DNA from 4 places in the Bacillus basilensis genome. Region 3 is predicted to be linked to each of the others. Evidence: riboswitches for the same ligand, from Rfam matches in the RefSeq annotation. Region 3 holds a riboswitch; each other region holds the start of a gene.

Region 1 (4,278 bases), on a different contig from region 3:
ATTAGCTGCTTCACTTGGAAAACGTATCGTCGTTTGTGGAGACTTTTTACAGTTACCTCCAATTGCGATGGCAAACCATGAACTCGTTCGCAAATGGCTCGGCGAAGATATGTTTTACCATGCTGGGATTGTTGAGTCTGTTAATAAATCAGAAGCACATCCGAACCTGTTTATGTTGCAGGAACAAAGACGTATGCATGCGGATATATCTAAGTTTACAAACTCATTTATTTATAAAAATAGAGTATACGATCATCCGTCAGTTTCAGAACGTAAAGAACTTGCGAAACTACAACCGTTCGCAAATGAAGCGAGTATTTTATTTGATACGAGCTTAATGGGAGCTTTTTCGTTAAAGGATGCTGCTTCAGGATCGCGTTTTAATATTATGTCTGGTTTAGTAGCGATGCAAATGATGTTAATCGGACTGTTAGATGGTGTGCAATCGATCGGTGTTGTGACACCTTACAGGGCACAATCCCGCTTTTTATCAACGTGTATTAGAGAAATGTTACAGAGAACGAAATATCAACACATACCTGTTTTAGCAGCGACAGTTCATAAGTTTCAAGGTTCTGAAAGAGATATGATGATTTTTGATACGGTTGATAGTTATCCGCAAGAACGCCCTGGCGTGTTATTCTTTGACCATAAAAACCATCGTCTCGTCAATGTAGCAGTGACAAGAGCGAGAGGGAAGTTCATTCAATTATCGGATTGCCATTATATGCGTAAAAATCTTTCAAGAAAACAAGCGTTATCACAATTAACAGCTCATATAGAACGTCATGGAGATGTGTATGATCGTACGACATCAAGGCAATTGTGGGAACGAAAAATATCGAAACGATTACGCTGGTTTATGGAAATGAATCTTGAGGAAACGAAAGGGCTATTAAAAGATATTTTAGCTGCAAAACGAAAAATCATTATTTCACTTCCAAGTACAAAACAAGTAGATAAACGAGTATGGCAAGCGTTAATGCGTACAAATGCGCAAATAACAGTGTATAGTGATGGACCAGTTCCACTGAAAAATGTAAAGTTACAAAGGCAAAATAAAGCCTTCCCATTTATCGTAATCGATGATGAAATCTTTTGGGCAGGGGCACCGCTTACATCTCAAATGATGTTTGAAGGTAGTATAGAATTTCCGTACGTATGTGCAAGACTGCAAGCACCTGAGGCAATTGGTGTATTAAAAGGATTTTTAGATATTCGGTAAATTCGGATAGGAATTCCTTGACTTTTATTTGAAATGAACTTAGAATGAATGTAATTTAATATAATTTTATGAAAATTCTTATCACGAGAGGTGGAGGGACTGGCCCTACGATACCTCGGCAGCGGATTCTTTATGAATACTGTGCCAATTCCAGCAAGGTAACTTGAAAGATAAGAAAGAAGCTCATTTTGACTGTATATACAGAAGCCTCTTTCTATCTTTTAGAAAGAGGCTTTTTTACGTGAAAATAAAAGGGGGAAGACAAATGGGAGCGACTGGAGTAACGTCACAAAGAAAAACAATTGAAGAGAGTATCGAAAGAAATAAGGAAAAGTACATAGAAACAAGTCATGATATTCATGCGAATCCGGAGATTGGTAACCAAGAATTTTACGCATCTAGAACGTTAAGTTTATTGCTAGGTAGTGCAGGATTCCAGTTGCAGCACAATATAGCTGGACATGAAACAGGTTTTATCGCACGAAAAAGTTCAGGGAAACAAGGACCAGTTATCGCATTTTTAGCTGAGTATGATGCTTTACCAGGACTTGGCCATGCGTGTGGTCACAATTTAATCGGCACAATTAGTGTTGCAGCAGCAATTGCATTATCAGAAACGCTTGAAGAAATAGGCGGAGAGGTTGTCGTTTTCGGAACACCGGCAGAAGAAGGTGGGCCAAACGGTAGCGCAAAATCGAGTTATGTAAAGGCAGGTTTATTTAAAGATATTGATGCGGCGCTTATGATTCATCCGAGCGGAAAAACAGCAACAACGAGTCCTTCACTAGCAGTTGATCCACTTGATTTTCATTTTTACGGAAAAACAGCTCATGCTGCAGCTTCACCTGAAGAAGGGATTAACGCATTAGATGCGGTTATTCAGCTGTATAACAGTATTAATGCACTTCGTCAACAACTTCCGTCAGATGTGAAGATTCATGGCGTTATTACAGAAGGAGGAAAAGCACCTAACATTATTCCTGACTACGCCGCAGCAAGGTTCTTCATTCGTGCAGCAACGCGAAAAAGATGTGCGGAAGTAACAGAGAAAGTGAAAAACATCGCACAAGGGGCAGCGCTAGCAACAGGTACGAAAGTAAAAATCCATCAATTCCAAAATGAGATCGATGAATTACTCGTAACAAAAACATATAACGACATCGTAGCGGAAGAACTAGAATTACTAGGTGAAGAAGTAAATCGTAAAGAAAGACTTGGCATTGGTTCAACCGACGCAGGAAACGTAAGCCAAGTCGTACCGACCATTCACCCGTACATTAAAATCGGCCCAGATGACTTAATTGCACATACGAATGAATTTAGAGAAGCAGCACGCTCAGAATTAGGAGATAAAGCATTAATTACATCCGCAAAAGCATTAGCAAATACAGCGTATCGATTAATTACGGAAGAAGGGCTGTTAGAGAGGGTGAAGGAGGAGTTTAGAGAAGCGCAGAGGAATCAGGGATAAGGGGATTAAGGTGCTCTTTTCGAAGCACAATCTAATTAATAAGTAGAGATATAAAAAAGAACATTGAAATATCAATGTTCTTTTTTGTTTACTAATCATTGGTTTTGTTGGTTTTTCTCATAAAGGAAAAACTTTTACTGTTAGCGGGGGATAATACGTATCCCTTTATCAGAACGACAATTTTTCCTCAAATTCACTCTTTAATACAATTAAAGGAGATGATAAGCCAAATTGCATTAAAGAGTCTAAAAATGTAGCGAGAGAATCCATCGAATCGCTCATGACCTTCATCATATAATTAAACTCTCCGCTAATTCGATATAAATCTGTTACTTCAGGAGCGGCATTACAATATTGGATAAAATCAGAGCATTGGCTCGTTTTAAACATGATGAATGCTTGAATGTTCTTATTAATTTTGGAAGGCTCAAATTTCGTTCGGTAAGCCGCTATAACTCCTTGATCTTCAAGTTTATTAATACGCTCTTTTACAGCAGGCTGCGTCATGGATATAATTCGTCCTATTTCTGAAACGGAAATTCTCGCATTTTCATACAACAAGTTCATTATTTTATGATCAGTTTCATCCAGTTTTACAGCGTTTTGCATTGTGTAGCCTCCTTATTTTGTTTTCTAAAGTAAATCATGAATTATAACTATAATATCATAAGCTAACGAATTGAATTACCTATAAATATATATTTAAAATTATTGGTGTTTACATGAAAATATAAGTATAGGTTTTTATCAAACGGAAATTTAGGAAGGATGGAAGAAATGAAGAATCTTGATGGGAAAATCGCGTTAGTAACAGGGGCAAGTCGCGGTATTGGTCGTGCGATTGCGATGAGATTGGCAAACGACGGTGCATTAGTAGCGATTCACTACGGCCGAAATAAAATAGCTGCAGATGCAACAATTAGTGAGATTGAATCGAATGGAGGAAAGGCATTCTTAATTGAAGCAGATCTCAATTCAATGGATGGTGTCAAAAAGATAGTAGAACAATTGAAGAATGAATTACAAATAAGAGTTGGTACATCAGAGATTGATATTTTAGTAAACAATGCAGGGATAGGTACACAAGGAACGATTGAAGATACGACAGAAGAAGTTTTTGATGAAATTATGGCAGTAAATATGAAGGCACCGTTCTTTTTAATTCAGCAAACATTACCATTACTACGAGCAGAAGGGCGAATTATCAACATTTCATCAGCTGAAGTACGACTTGGTTTTACAGGCTCAATTGCATACGGTTTAAGTAAAGGTGCACTAAATACGATGACACTGCCTCTTGCTAAACATCTCGGAGAAAGAGGTATAACAGTGAATACAATCATGCCTGGATACACGAAGACAGATATGAATGCGAAATTGCTAGATGATCCGGAAATACGAAATTTTGCTACGAATTCATCTGTGTTCGGACGAATAGGGCAAGTTGAAGAGATTGCAGATGTAGTAGCATTCCTTGCTTCTTCTGATAGTCGCTGGGTAACAGGGCAAATTTTAGATGTTTCTGGTGGGTTTTGTTTATAGGGGCACTACTCCATACCCATCAAGCTAATCAAGTAAATTA
Region 2 (4,278 bases), on a different contig from region 3:
TAGAAGAAGTGAGAGAGCGAACGAACTATGTAGTAAAAGTGTTAAATGTGGGCGGAGGATTCGGAATACGCTACACAGAGTCAGATACACCATTAACTCTTGAGACATATGTGCGAGCTGTAACAAGTGCAGTGAGAGAACAATTTACAGTATATAATTATCCATTGCCAGAAATATGGGTTGAGCCAGGCCGTAGTATTGTAGGCGATGCTGGAACGACAATTTATACAGTCGGATCTGTGAAAGACATTCCTGGTATTCGGAAATATGTATCAGTGGATGGTGGGATGACTGATAATTTAAGACCAGCTTTATATAACGCTCGTTATGAAGCTATGTTAGCAAATCGAGGGAATGATGAGAATGAGGAAATCGTTTCGATTGCTGGGAAGTGCTGTGAGAGTGGAGATATGTTGATTTGGGACATTACTCTACCGAAAGTTGCTTCTGCCGATTTATTAGCAGTTTCTTGTACGGGAGCATATGGGTATTCAATGGCAAATAATTATAACCGTATTCGAAGACCAGCCGTCGTCTTTGCAAAAGGTGGAACATCGCAAATTGTTGTAGAGCGCGAAACATATGAAAATATTATTGGGAACGATCGCATACGTATTAAAGAACTTGTTTAAATGGGGAAAAGGAGTTGTTCGGATGGGCAATTCCTTTTTTATAAAATAAAATAATTAAAATATATCGGAAAACTAGGATTGAAAAAAATCAGAATTGTGATAAAATACAAATACAAAGCTTATCAAGAGAAGCGGAGGGAACTGGCCCGACGAAGCTCGGCAACCTGCTTATAGAAAGCAAGGTGCTAAATCCAGCAAAATGGAATCCATTTTGAAAGATAAGGTAAAATATATTACCGAACAGTCTTTTCGAAATGGGAAAGATTTTTTTTATGAATAAAAAGGGGGGCTGTTCGCGTGAGTGTACGGGAACATTATGAGGAAGTATCTGAAAAAATTCAAGCGATGCTTGCTGATATGAAATATGGTTCAATTACAATTGTTGTGCAAGATGGAAAAGTCATTCAATTAGAAAAAAGTGAAAAAGTACGTTTAAAGTAAAAAAGCGCTGACTAGAAAAACTAGAGGCGGTTTTAACCTATTTTATTAGGTTAAAACCGTCTTTTTGCTTTTACAGGGGGAAAAAACATGTTGACGTATGAAACGTGGGAAGAAAATGCTGTTTCATTTTCAGAAGAAGATGAAACGAAAGGCGCGCTGTCAGTATTAAGTTGGGCTTATAAAGAGTATAAAGATGAAATTGTATACGCATGTAGCTTTGGAGTGGAAAGTATGGTATTACTGCATCTTATAAACCAAGTAAATCCATCTGCTAAAGTTGTATTTTTGGATACAAACGTACATTTTCAAGAAACGTATGAATTAATTCAAAAAGTGCGGGAACGATTTCCTTCATTGAATATTATAGAAAAACAGCCAAAACTTACACTTGATGAACAAGCAAAATTGCATGGTGATAGGCTGTGGGAAAACAATCCCAATCTTTGTTGTAAGATTAGAAAAGTTTTACCTTTAGAAGAATCATTGGCAAATGAAAAAGCGTGGATATCAGGATTGAGAAGGGAACAATCAGAAAACCGTAAGCATACAAGGTTTATAAATCACGATCATCGCTTTCAATCTATTAAAGTTTGTCCGCTCATTCATTGGACGTGGAAAGAGGTATGGCGATATGTATACAAACATAGCTTGCCGTATAACCCATTGCATGATATTGGATATCCAAGTATTGGGTGTGAGAAGTGTACGCTGCCTGTAGGAGAGGGTGGCGATTCGAGAGATGGTAGATGGGCTGGGAAAGTGAAAACAGAATGTGGCCTTCATTACCAATAAGATGAATTTGAAAATAAAGCTAAGAGAGGGTATAGAAAATGAGTACAGTAAACGAATTAATAAATCGAATAGACGAGACATACGACGTATCACAAATTGAAAAAGAAATTCAACTAGATAACATTGCTTTAAGTGATTTAGAGCTATTAGCGACAGGGGGATATAGCCCGCTTACTGGTTTTTTAGGAAAGAAAGATTATGATTCGGTTGTAGAAACGCTTCGTTTAGCAAATGGGAGCGTTTGGAGTATACCAATTACATTACCAGTCACAGAAGAAGTTGCAGAGACTCTAAAAGCTGGAGAGGAAGTAAAACTTGTTAACGGTGGAAATGTATATGGTGTTATTCAAATAGAAGATGTTTTTGTGCCTGATAAGGAAAAAGAAGCGTTATTAGTGTATAAAACGACGGATGAGGCTCATCCTGGAGTGAAAAAATTATACGAAAGACCTAACGTTTACGTTGGAGGAACTATTATTCTTACAAAACGTTTTGAAAATAATCCGTTTCCTTCTTATCATTTAGATCCAATTGAAACGAGGGAAGAATTTAAAAAACGTGGTTGGAAAACGATAGTCGGATTCCAAACGAGAAATCCGGTACATCGTGCCCATGAATATATTCAAAAATCTGCTCTTGAAATTGTAGATGGCCTCTTTTTAAATCCGCTCGTTGGAGAAACGAAGTCGGACGATATTCCTGCTGATGTAAGAATGGAAAGCTACGAAGTATTACTTCAAAACTATTATCCGAAAGATCGTGTCTTTTTAAGTGTATTTCCTGCAGCAATGCGTTACGCAGGACCGAGGGAAGCGATATTTCATGCATTAGTCAGAAAGAATTTTGGATGCACTCACTTTATTGTAGGACGTGATCATGCAGGGGTAGGAGATTATTACGGTACTTATGAAGCGCAAGAAATTTTTACAAACTTTACAGTGGAAGAGTTAGGGATTACACCGTTATTTTTTGAACATAGTTTTTACTGTGCGAAATGTGAAGCGATGGCTTCGACGAAAACATGCCCGCACGGGAAAGAGGATCATGTTATTTTATCGGGTACGAAAGTAAGAGAACTATTAAGAAACGGTGAAGTTCCGCCAAGTACATTTAGTCGTAAAGAAGTAGTGGAAGTACTAATTAAAGGTTTGAAAAAAGAAGTAGTAACAGAATAGGGAGAGAATGAGATGGACACGAATATTACTTGGCATACAGCTTCTGTTTCAAAAGATGAGAGAAGAGTGAAGAATGGGCATCATAGTTTTGTGATTTGGTTTACTGGTTTATCAGCTTCGGGTAAATCTACAGTAGCGAACGCGGTTGCTCGTAAACTATTTGAAAAGAATATTGGAAACTATGTACTTGATGGAGATAATATACGCCACGGTTTAAATAAAGACTTAGGTTTTTCTGAAAGTGATCGTATGGAAAATATAAGACGGATTGGCGAAGTGGCGAAGCTATTTGTAGATCAAGGTACTGTTGTTCTTACAGCGTTTATTTCACCGTTTCGAGTAGACCGAAAACAAGTAAGAGATCTATTAGCTGCCGATGAGTTTATAGAAGTATTTGTAAAATGTCCAATTGAAGAGTGTGAGAAACGTGATCCGAAAGGGCTTTATAAAAAAGCAAGAAAAGGTGATATTAAAGAGTTTACAGGTATCGATTCACCGTATGAGGAACCAGAGAAAGCGGAATTAATCGTAGAAACGCACAAGTATTCTATTGAAGAATGTGCAGAACAAATCGTGAAGTACTTACAAGAGCGTAGTTTTACCCCGCTATTTACCGGGCAGTAAAACTCCCATCTCAAAATTTGGCTAGGGCAAAGAAGTTAGGTGGGAGATGAACTGCCCGTAAATGCCCGATTGATTCAACTAATAATCAGTGGAGGATGAACACTCCCCACTGATTAAAGTTTCACTTTATATAGGGGGATAAAAAATGAGTTATGAAAAAGTATGGGCTAACAATGAAAAATTAAATCAAACTGAGAAAAATAAATTAAAAAAAGATGGATTGGAAATCTTTAATGATATTCCTTACTATGCAGAGAATGGCTTCGAATCTATTCCGAAAGAAGAATGGGACGCATTCAAATGGGCAGGGTTGTATTTACAAAGACCGAAAGAAGCTGGTTATTTTATGATGCGTGTAAATATTCCTTCAGGGGTTATTACGAATGCACAGGCAGAAGTGCTTGCTTCTATCGCTGAGGATTATGGGCGCGACGTAATAGATATTACGACAAGACAAGCGATTCAGTTTCATTGGTTGGAAATTGGGCACATTCCAGATATTTTTAAAAGGTTAGCAAGAGTTGGGTTATCTTCAGCTGGGGCGTGTGGTGATATAACGCGTAATATTACAGGGAATCCACTTGCTGGCATTGATGCAAATGAACTGTTTGATA
Region 3 (4,278 bases):
ATTACAGCGGGTCTTGAAGAAGCAGCTAAAGTAGCAAGCAAATTTTAATTGAAAATAGAATCGTCACTCGAAAAAAGTAGCATTAACGTCTATATGTTAATGCTACTTTTTTATATTTTAAGTTCGTCAGCCAATTTTTCCAATTGAACTCGATCTTGTATGTAATAAGTTCTTCCGTCTTTTTTTAAGTAATTATGCTGGCAAAACTGGTTTAATACATATAAAAGGTGACGGTAGCTGACATTTAAGTATTCCGAAGCCTCGGTATGTTTTTCTGTATAACTGTTATTTTGTTCTGTTAATAGAATAAATGCCGCTAATCGATTTTCGAACGGATAACTATTGTTTTTGGCATAACTTTCTGTTCGGGTAATTGTTTTTTCACCGATAAATTTGCATAGTTTTTGTAGAAAGGTAGCATCTTGCAATAAAAGATGCTGACAATCTTTAAGAGGAAGCGCCAAGCACATACATTCTTCAATCACTTCCACCGTTTTCGTAACGGATTCTACACCAATTAACCCTAATTCTCCAATAAACGAAGGTGCTTGAATAAAGTTAATTAAGGAAACCTTCCCGTTTTTGTGACTCATATATATTTTTGCTTTACCGGAAATTAAGTAATAAAGATAAGGGAAATCAACCCCTTCATTACATATCCTTTCTTTCTTTTGAAAGGAATGTAGTTCAGCATATGGTAAGACATCGAAAGAAAAAAGAGCATGGAAGTTGTAAGTTTGTATGTAACGAGAGATTTCTTCGCTATTTTTGCTGACTTTCATATTTTCACCTCATGTTTAGTATGAGATATCTCCTATTATTTTTACAAGAAAGAATGGTACGATTTATGTGAATTTGTTTTTGTAGAAAAGAGAGTGTGAGGGGACTATGAAAAAATATAAAACACTATTATTTGATGTAGATAATACATTGTTAGATTTTCAAAAGGCTGAGAGGATAGCGTTACGTATGCTTTTTGAGGAGAAAGGGATTCCTCTAACTAGCGAGATTGAAGCACAGTATAAAAAAGTTAATAAAGGTCTTTGGGATGATTTTGAAGAAGGTAAAATAAATCGTGATGAAGTAGTACATACAAGATTTTCGGTTTTATTTAAAGAATATGGACAAGAAGTGGATGGGATATTATTCGAAAATAATTATCGCAGTTACTTAGAAGAAGGGAATCAACTCATACAAGGCGCGTTTGAATTTATAAATCAAATTCAGAGGGAGTATGATTTATATATAGTGACAAACGGTGTTTCTAAGACGCAAGATAAACGTTTGCGTAATGCAGGATTACATTCGCTATTTAAAGATATTTTTGTTTCTGAAGATACGGGTTATCAAAAGCCAATGAAAGAGTATTTTGATTATGTTTTTGAACGAATTCCTATTTTTTCTCCTGAAGAAGGGCTCATTATTGGGGATTCGTTAAGCGCTGATATTAAAGGTGGATATGTAGCGGGAATTGATACTTGTTGGTTTAATCCAGAAAAGAAATCAAATAATAGCGAGATTGTGCCGACATATGAAGTGCAAAATTTTGAAGAGTTATATGCAATATTGAAGCAGCATGTGTAATGAAAATGGGCAGTGGAACTTTTGTCCCTACTGCCTATTTGTATTAGCTTGTAGTTTCGTTGTTTTTAGGAAGTGGAAATGCATTACCAATCGCTGCCGCTCCAAGCATAGGTAATAGTAAGTTGAGCGGGAAAAACATGAGTAATAGTAGTGTTATAGCAATTGGTTTTCTTAATGCATAGCTTGAAATTGCTGTTGTGACAATGGCTACCGAAGCAATTGGATCTATAGGGATAATGGAAGCTATAGCATATCCGATACTAGATCCAGCGAAGATAATTGGGAAAATGTGTCCGCCACGCCAACCTGTATTTAAACAAACGGCAGTAATACATAATTTTAAAACCCCTGAAAGAAGTAGTACCCAGAAGGATAAATGGCTCCATTCAACGACTAAATCTTTTAATTGATGTTCTCCGGAGAATAATGTGTATGGGAGAAAAGTTCCTGCAACCCCTAATAAAATACCACCGATAATTCCAAGGGTAAGTTTGTATTCCCTAAAAGGATGAATGAATTTCTCTAATGTGAATTCTAATTTAAAATAAAAGAATCCAACTATAGCACCAATACTAGCAAGTGGTAGAAAGGCAATCCATTCATTAAGAGAAAGGGAACCTTCCCCAAAATCAACGATAAAGGATCCACGATTATCAAATTTACTAAGTAATAAATAAATGGAAAAACCAGCGAAAGTAGTAGCTAAATATACAATTGCTTTTTTTCCTTTAGAAAATTCATTAATTTGTTCACCCTCATTTTCATTTGGAGCTAAATAACCGAATAATGGCGCGTTAAAAATTACACTTAAAGTAGCACCAATTCCAACCTCTGTTATTTCATTCATTCCTTTTAAGGCGAATGTAAAGCGATCCCCTACCCATGTACAAAGTCCACCGATAATGCCAACAAGTGCTGCTTCGGGACCTAAGCTAGCCCCAAATATTAAAACGATAATCGCAGTTAAAGTAGCTTTATGTACAAAACGGTATTCAATTCTACCTGTTTTTTTATATTCACCCATTACTTCCGGCATAAGACGTGGATATGTGCCGAAGTATTTTTGGGTTAAGCCAACGAGAATACCGCCGATAGTTGTTATACAAATGGTGTAATACGGGGGAGAAGATAAGATAGTAGGTAAGTATCCCCAAATAAAGTGAATGCCGATATTTATTGTAACTAAAAATAACCAGACTGTTGCTCCTACTATAGAGCCTAAAATAATGCCGTATAGGACGAGTATAAAGTGCATGTCCTTTGTGCGTGTCATGTTCTACCTCCGTTATGTAAGTTTTAATGTGGAAAGAATTAAATATACTACTGTGAAATGAAATGAATATGTATAGTATCTTTTTGAGAGGTTGGCTTATTCAATATATTGAGGTCTCGTCAGAATTTGGAATGTATACAGTTAAACTACTTATTTAATTCTATGTATTAATAGGGGATTTTAAAAGGTCTTTTTCGAATTAATATGGAATATATTTCTTTTGTTATGTGTATCAAATTCTTTGTTGTTAATTTAGAACATTCAGAAAAACTAATTGACATTAGGAAATTATTGCTATAAAATCAACGGTAATTGCATAGTCTTATCAAGAAAAGGTGGAGGGACAGGCCCGATGAAACCTTGGCAACAGCCGTATAACGGAATTGTGCCAAATCCTGCAGGTAATAATCCTGAAAGATAAGAAAGAGCCTTTAGAGCGTGTTTTCAAACTGCTCCTTTCTTGTTTTCAGGAAAGGGGCAGTTTTTTATTTTGTATAAGAAGAAAGGAGAATGAGAGATGGGAGAATCATGGGGAAAAGGAACAATTTGTGTGCAAGGTGGCTATACGCCAAAGAATGGTGAACCGCGTGTTTTACCGCTTTATCAAAGTACAACGTATAAATATGATACTTCGGATGATTTAGCAGCACTATTTAATTTAGAGGCAGAAGGATATATCTATACGCGTATTGGCAACCCTACTTTAGCAGCATTTGAGCAGAAGTTATCAGATTTAGAAGGCGGTGTAGGAGCTGTTGCAACGGCCTCTGGGCAGGCTGCTATTATGCTCGCTGTTTTAAATATTTGTAGTAGCGGAGACCACTTGCTTTGTTCTTCCACAGTTTATGGCGGGACGTTTAATTTATTTGGGGTGAGTTTGCGTAAACTTGGTATTGATGTTACGTTCTTTAATCCAAATTTAACAGCTGATGAAATTGTGGCCCTTGCTAATGATCAGACGAAACTCGTTTATGCGGAATCGCTAGGAAATCCAGCGATGAACGTTTTAAATTTCAAAGAATTTTCAGATGCAGCCAAAGAATTGGAAGTACCTTTTATTGTGGATAATACATTAGCCACTCCTTATTTATGCCAAGCATTTGAACATGGAGCAAATATTATCGTTCATTCTACGACGAAATATATTGATGGTCATGCAAGTTCTTTAGGTGGCATTGTCATTGACGGAGGGAACTTCGATTGGACAAATGGGAAATATCCTGAACTTGTTGAACCGGATCCAAGTTATCACGGCGTAAGTTACGTTCAAAATTTTGGTGCAGCAGCTTATATTGTGAAGGCACGTGTTCAATTATTAAGAGACTACGGAAACTGTATGAGCCCATTCAATGCGTATATTAGCAATATCGGCTTAGAAACATTGCATTTACGAATGGAGCGTCATAGTGAAAATGCTCTCG
Region 4 (4,278 bases), on a different contig from region 3:
TACAACTCCTGTAGTAGCAGCGAAATTCATGGAAGTATTAGAAGAAGCTGGCTTACCTGCTGGCGTAGTAAACTTCGTTCCAGGTAATGGTTCTGAAGTTGGTGACTACTTAGTAGATCACCCTCGTACACGCTTCGTGAGTTTCACTGGATCTCGCGATGTAGGTATCCGTATTTATGAGCGTGCAGCGAAAGTAAACCCAGGCCAAATTTGGTTAAAACGTGTTATCGCTGAAATGGGTGGTAAAGATACAATCGTTGTTGATAAAGAAGCAGATCTTGAATTAGCAGCTAAATCTATCGTTGCATCAGCATTCGGATTCTCAGGACAAAAATGTTCTGCATGTTCACGTGCAGTAATCCATGAAGATGTATACGATCACGTATTAAATCGTGCTGTTGAATTAACGAAAGAATTAACAGTTGCTAACCCAGCTGTATTAGGTACAAACATGGGTCCTGTTAATGACCAAGCTGCATTCGATAAAGTAATGAGCTATGTTGCAATTGGTAAAGAAGAAGGTAGAATCTTAGCTGGTGGCGAAGGAGACGATTCTAAAGGCTGGTTTATCCAACCAACAATCGTTGCTGACGTTGCAGAAGATGCTCGCTTAATGAAAGAAGAAATCTTCGGACCAGTAGTAGCATTCTGTAAAGCAAAAGACTTTGATCATGCACTTGCAATTGCAAACAATACAGAATACGGTTTAACAGGTGCTGTTGTTACTAACAACCGTGACCATATTGAAAAAGCACGTGAAGACTTCCACGTAGGTAACTTATACTTCAACCGTGGATGTACTGGTGCAATCGTAGGTTACCAACCATTCGGTGGCTTTAACATGTCTGGTACAGACTCTAAAGCTGGTGGCCCTGACTACTTAGCACTTCACATGCAAGCAAAAACTACTTCTGAAACTTTATAAGAAATAGTAGAAGAGATCTTCGCAGTTTGCGAAGATCTCTTTTTTTTGAAAAACTTTCTATATGTGTATTAAGATAGATATCGGTAGAAAAACTAATAAAGTAATAAGGTTTAATTCAGTAAAATAAGGTATATTTATATTTGTTGAATAGGTTGTCTTTAAAGAAAAGAGAAGTAGGTGAACAAAATGGGAAAATATCAATTAGATTACAAAGGCCAGGTAGCTGTCGCAAAGTTTCATGAAAAGCAGACGCCTGCCAAATTTGATAAAAAGCAGCAAATTGAAAAATTGCGTGCGGAGTATTTGAAAAAGAAACAGAAACAAACAGATAAATAATAGGGGAAAGTAGTTAATTTGAATTCGAATTAGAGCTACCATATATTACTATTTGGTAAGTGAAACTTGCTAAACCCTATTAATATCGGGATAAACATGTAAATAGAAATAAAATAACGAGAAAAGTTGACTTATTAGTCATATTTTTTAGTATTCATTTTGAAAATTTCCTGTATAATACAATTTGAAAGAAAATCTATGGTTTGACAAGAAACACTCTTTTCGGTTTTGCTCACTGAAGAGAGTGTTTTTTTGTGGCTAAAAACTCCTCTGTACTCATTACATTTGCATATACTCCATTTAAACTAGCCAAAATTGTGTTATGAATATAAACGGCTGGTATAGTAGCATTCTTAAAAGAAAGATCTTTTGTAGCGCAAGCATCATGTATAACAGTACATTGAAAGCCGAAATCAAAAGCAGCTCTTACGGTAGCGTCAATACACATATGAGTCATCATCCCGCATATGACGACGTGCTCAATGTCTAAACGTTGTAATTGTTCTAGAAGATCAGTTTCGCGGAAACTATTTGGGTAATGTTTGAGTATAACGGTTTCTTCTCTAAGTGGACGTACGCTTTCATGAATATGCACACCTTCTGTATTGGGCAGGAAAAAAGTAGCATCATCTTTTATTGCTACATGTTGGATATGAAAAATAGGTTCATTTTTCTTTCTAAAGAGTTGTAGTAGCTGACGGGCATATGCGCTTGCTTCTACTGGATTACGCAATTCCATCTTTCCGTGTGGAAAATAATCATTTTGAATATCAACGAGTAAAAGGGCTGTTTTCATATATTTATCTTCCTCCGATTTCATATTCAAATAATGGTATTCAATTAGTAGAGAAGATTATCCTTTTAAAAAATATGCAGGAGGAGAATTTTACATAACTTTAAAGGTTACTATTTTATTATGAAATTTCATCTGAAAATTTTAATAAAGGGATAATTAATATTTTTCTAAAAAATGTATTGACTCTTATTATTCTGAGTTCTATAATGAGAATTAATTAAACGACAATTAAATCGATACATTCTTATCCAGAGAGGTGGAGGGACTGGCCCTACGATACCTCAGCAACGGGTTTTTTAATACCGTGCTAACTCCAGCAAGTCTATGAAAGGCTTGGAAGATGAGAAGATGTGACCGAGTACATATAAGTGCTCTCCTTCTTATCTTTATGGTTGATAAGAAGGAGAGCACTTTTTATTTTACCTCGAAAGCTCTACTTCAAGTTTTTACAGCAAATAGGAGGGGAAAAAATGATTTCTTTTAACAATGTAAGTAAAGTGTATGAATCAGGTGAGCAATCTGTTCATGCTGTGGAGGATGTAACGTTATCCGTTGAGAAAGGTGAAATTTTTGGCATTATCGGTTTTAGTGGAGCTGGAAAGAGTACGTTATTACGTCTAGTAAACATGTTAGAGAGACCAACGGCAGGAACGATTTCAATAGATAATAAAGATATTACATCATTATCGACGAAAGAATTACGGAAGCTAAGACAAAGAATCGGGATGATTTTTCAAAGCTTTAATTTATTTAATTCAAGAACAGTGTTTGGGAATATTGCTTATCCATTAAAGTTAGCGAAAGTACCAAAGAATGAGATAAAAGAAAGAGTAAATGAACTGCTGAAGTTTGTAGGGTTAGAAGATAAGGCAAACAATTACCCAGAGCAGCTATCAGGCGGACAAAAGCAGCGTGTAGGTATTGCTAGAGCACTTGCAACATCACCAGATATTCTTATATGTGATGAGGCAACATCAGCTTTAGATCCAGAAACAACAACAGAGATATTAAACCTATTAAAAAAAGTAAATCGAGAATATAATTTAACAATTCTTCTTATTACACATGAAATGCATGTTGTGAAAGAAATTTGTCACCGTGTAGCTGTGATGGAAAAAGGAAAAGTAATTGAAGAAGGAAAATTGTTTGACGTGTTCACACAACCAAAAACAAAAACGACTCAAAACTTTGTACGTTCTGTTATTAATGATCATTTACCAGAAAGTGTTCTAGCGAAAATTCAAAATGGTGGTCAGATTTATCGTCTAACATTTACTGGTGAGGAGACAGGTCAACCAGTACTATCGTATATCGCAAAAAACTATAACGTCGATGTAAACGTACTGTACGGAAATATTATTGAACTTCAAAATGTGCTATTTGGAAATCTTCTTGTAGAATTGCAAGGTGAACAGAGGGAGATTCAAAAAGCATTACAACATCTAAGACTGCAAGTGCAGCTGAAGGAGGTAGAAGCTCATGCGAGTTGATTGGAGTATATTTTGGCCTCGCATAGTAGATGCGACGGGAGATACCCTCTTAATGGTAATCGTAACCCTTATATTTGCTACAATTCTTGGTATACCCCTAGGTTTACTATTATATGTAACGAGAAAAGGAAACTTTTTAGAAAATAAATGGGTCTTTTCTATTCTTAATATCATTATTAATACAATTCGTCCGGTTCCATTCATCATCTTCTTAGTAGCTTTAAGCCCACTAACAAGAAGTATTATCGGAACGACGATTGGAACAGCAGCAGCAATTTTCCCAATGACGTTAGTGGCTTCGATTGGTATTGCTCGAATGGTTGAAACAAATCTTGTTTCAGTTCCAAAGGGAGTTATTGAAGCAGCTCAAGCAATGGGTGCTTCACCATTTAGAATTGTTTTTGAAATTCTTGTGCCAGAAGCGTTAGCGCCATTGATTTTAGGTGTTACGTTTATGACAGTTGGTTTAATTGAATTCTCTGCAGTTGCTGGACTTGTCGGTGGTGGCGGTCTTGGTGACTTAGCGATGACATATGGTTATCAACGTTTTGATACATCAGTTATGTTCGTAACGGTCGTTTTACTTATTATTCTCGTACAGGTAGCTCAAAACTTAGGAAACTACTTTGCGAAAGTCTTTTTACGCAGATCATAAAAAGGAAGAGGGGAAAAGAAAATGAAGAAAATTTTAGCATTTGCATTATCAGCGATTGTAGGTGTTTCAGCATTAA

The links. A riboswitch is a leader RNA that binds a small molecule or an ion and turns the genes downstream of it on or off. The one in region 3 is predicted to bind S-adenosylmethionine.
Region 1: another riboswitch for S-adenosylmethionine. It lies ahead of ACQVV1_RS09240 (M20 family metallopeptidase); the one in region 3 lies ahead of ACQVV1_RS21275 (bifunctional O-acetylhomoserine aminocarboxypropyltransferase/cysteine synthase).
Region 2: another riboswitch for S-adenosylmethionine. It lies ahead of ACQVV1_RS12580 (YezD family protein); the one in region 3 lies ahead of ACQVV1_RS21275 (bifunctional O-acetylhomoserine aminocarboxypropyltransferase/cysteine synthase).
Region 4: another riboswitch for S-adenosylmethionine. It lies ahead of ACQVV1_RS25990 (methionine ABC transporter ATP-binding protein); the one in region 3 lies ahead of ACQVV1_RS21275 (bifunctional O-acetylhomoserine aminocarboxypropyltransferase/cysteine synthase).

Annotation. Positions count from the first base shown of each region.
Region 1 covers NZ_JBNTQO010000003.1:540,613-544,890, forward strand. The annotation lists gene ACQVV1_RS09235 (AAA domain-containing protein) at 1-1,225, shown strand, start outside; SAM riboswitch class I at 1,301-1,402, shown strand; gene ACQVV1_RS09240 (M20 family metallopeptidase) at 1,491-2,696, shown strand; gene ACQVV1_RS09245 (Lrp/AsnC family transcriptional regulator) at 2,865-3,305, opposite strand; gene ACQVV1_RS09250 (SDR family oxidoreductase) at 3,474-4,238, shown strand.
Region 2 covers NZ_JBNTQO010000005.1:123,950-128,227, forward strand. The annotation lists gene lysA (diaminopimelate decarboxylase) at 1-632, shown strand, start outside; SAM riboswitch class I at 749-857, shown strand; gene ACQVV1_RS12580 (YezD family protein) at 930-1,073, shown strand; gene ACQVV1_RS12585 (phosphoadenylyl-sulfate reductase) at 1,161-1,865, shown strand; gene sat (sulfate adenylyltransferase) at 1,904-3,040, shown strand; gene cysC (adenylyl-sulfate kinase) at 3,053-3,664, shown strand; gene ACQVV1_RS12600 (nitrite/sulfite reductase) at 3,810-4,278, shown strand, end outside.
Region 3 covers NZ_JBNTQO010000013.1:91,658-95,935, forward strand. The annotation lists gene ACQVV1_RS21255 (FMN-dependent NADH-azoreductase) at 1-48, shown strand, start outside; gene ACQVV1_RS21260 (transcriptional regulator YeiL) at 111-782, opposite strand; gene ACQVV1_RS21265 (YjjG family noncanonical pyrimidine nucleotidase) at 889-1,584, shown strand; gene ACQVV1_RS21270 (chloride channel protein) at 1,628-2,857, opposite strand; SAM riboswitch class I at 3,177-3,281, shown strand; gene ACQVV1_RS21275 (bifunctional O-acetylhomoserine aminocarboxypropyltransferase/cysteine synthase) at 3,375-4,278, shown strand, end outside.
Region 4 covers NZ_JBNTQO010000021.1:52,475-56,752, reverse strand. The annotation lists gene pruA (L-glutamate gamma-semialdehyde dehydrogenase) at 1-925, shown strand, start outside; gene ACQVV1_RS26000 (hypothetical protein) at 1,112-1,261, shown strand; gene ACQVV1_RS25995 (cysteine hydrolase family protein) at 1,494-2,057, opposite strand; SAM riboswitch class I at 2,299-2,404, shown strand; gene ACQVV1_RS25990 (methionine ABC transporter ATP-binding protein) at 2,528-3,547, shown strand; gene ACQVV1_RS25985 (methionine ABC transporter permease) at 3,537-4,202, shown strand; gene ACQVV1_RS25980 (MetQ/NlpA family ABC transporter substrate-binding protein) at 4,224-4,278, shown strand, end outside.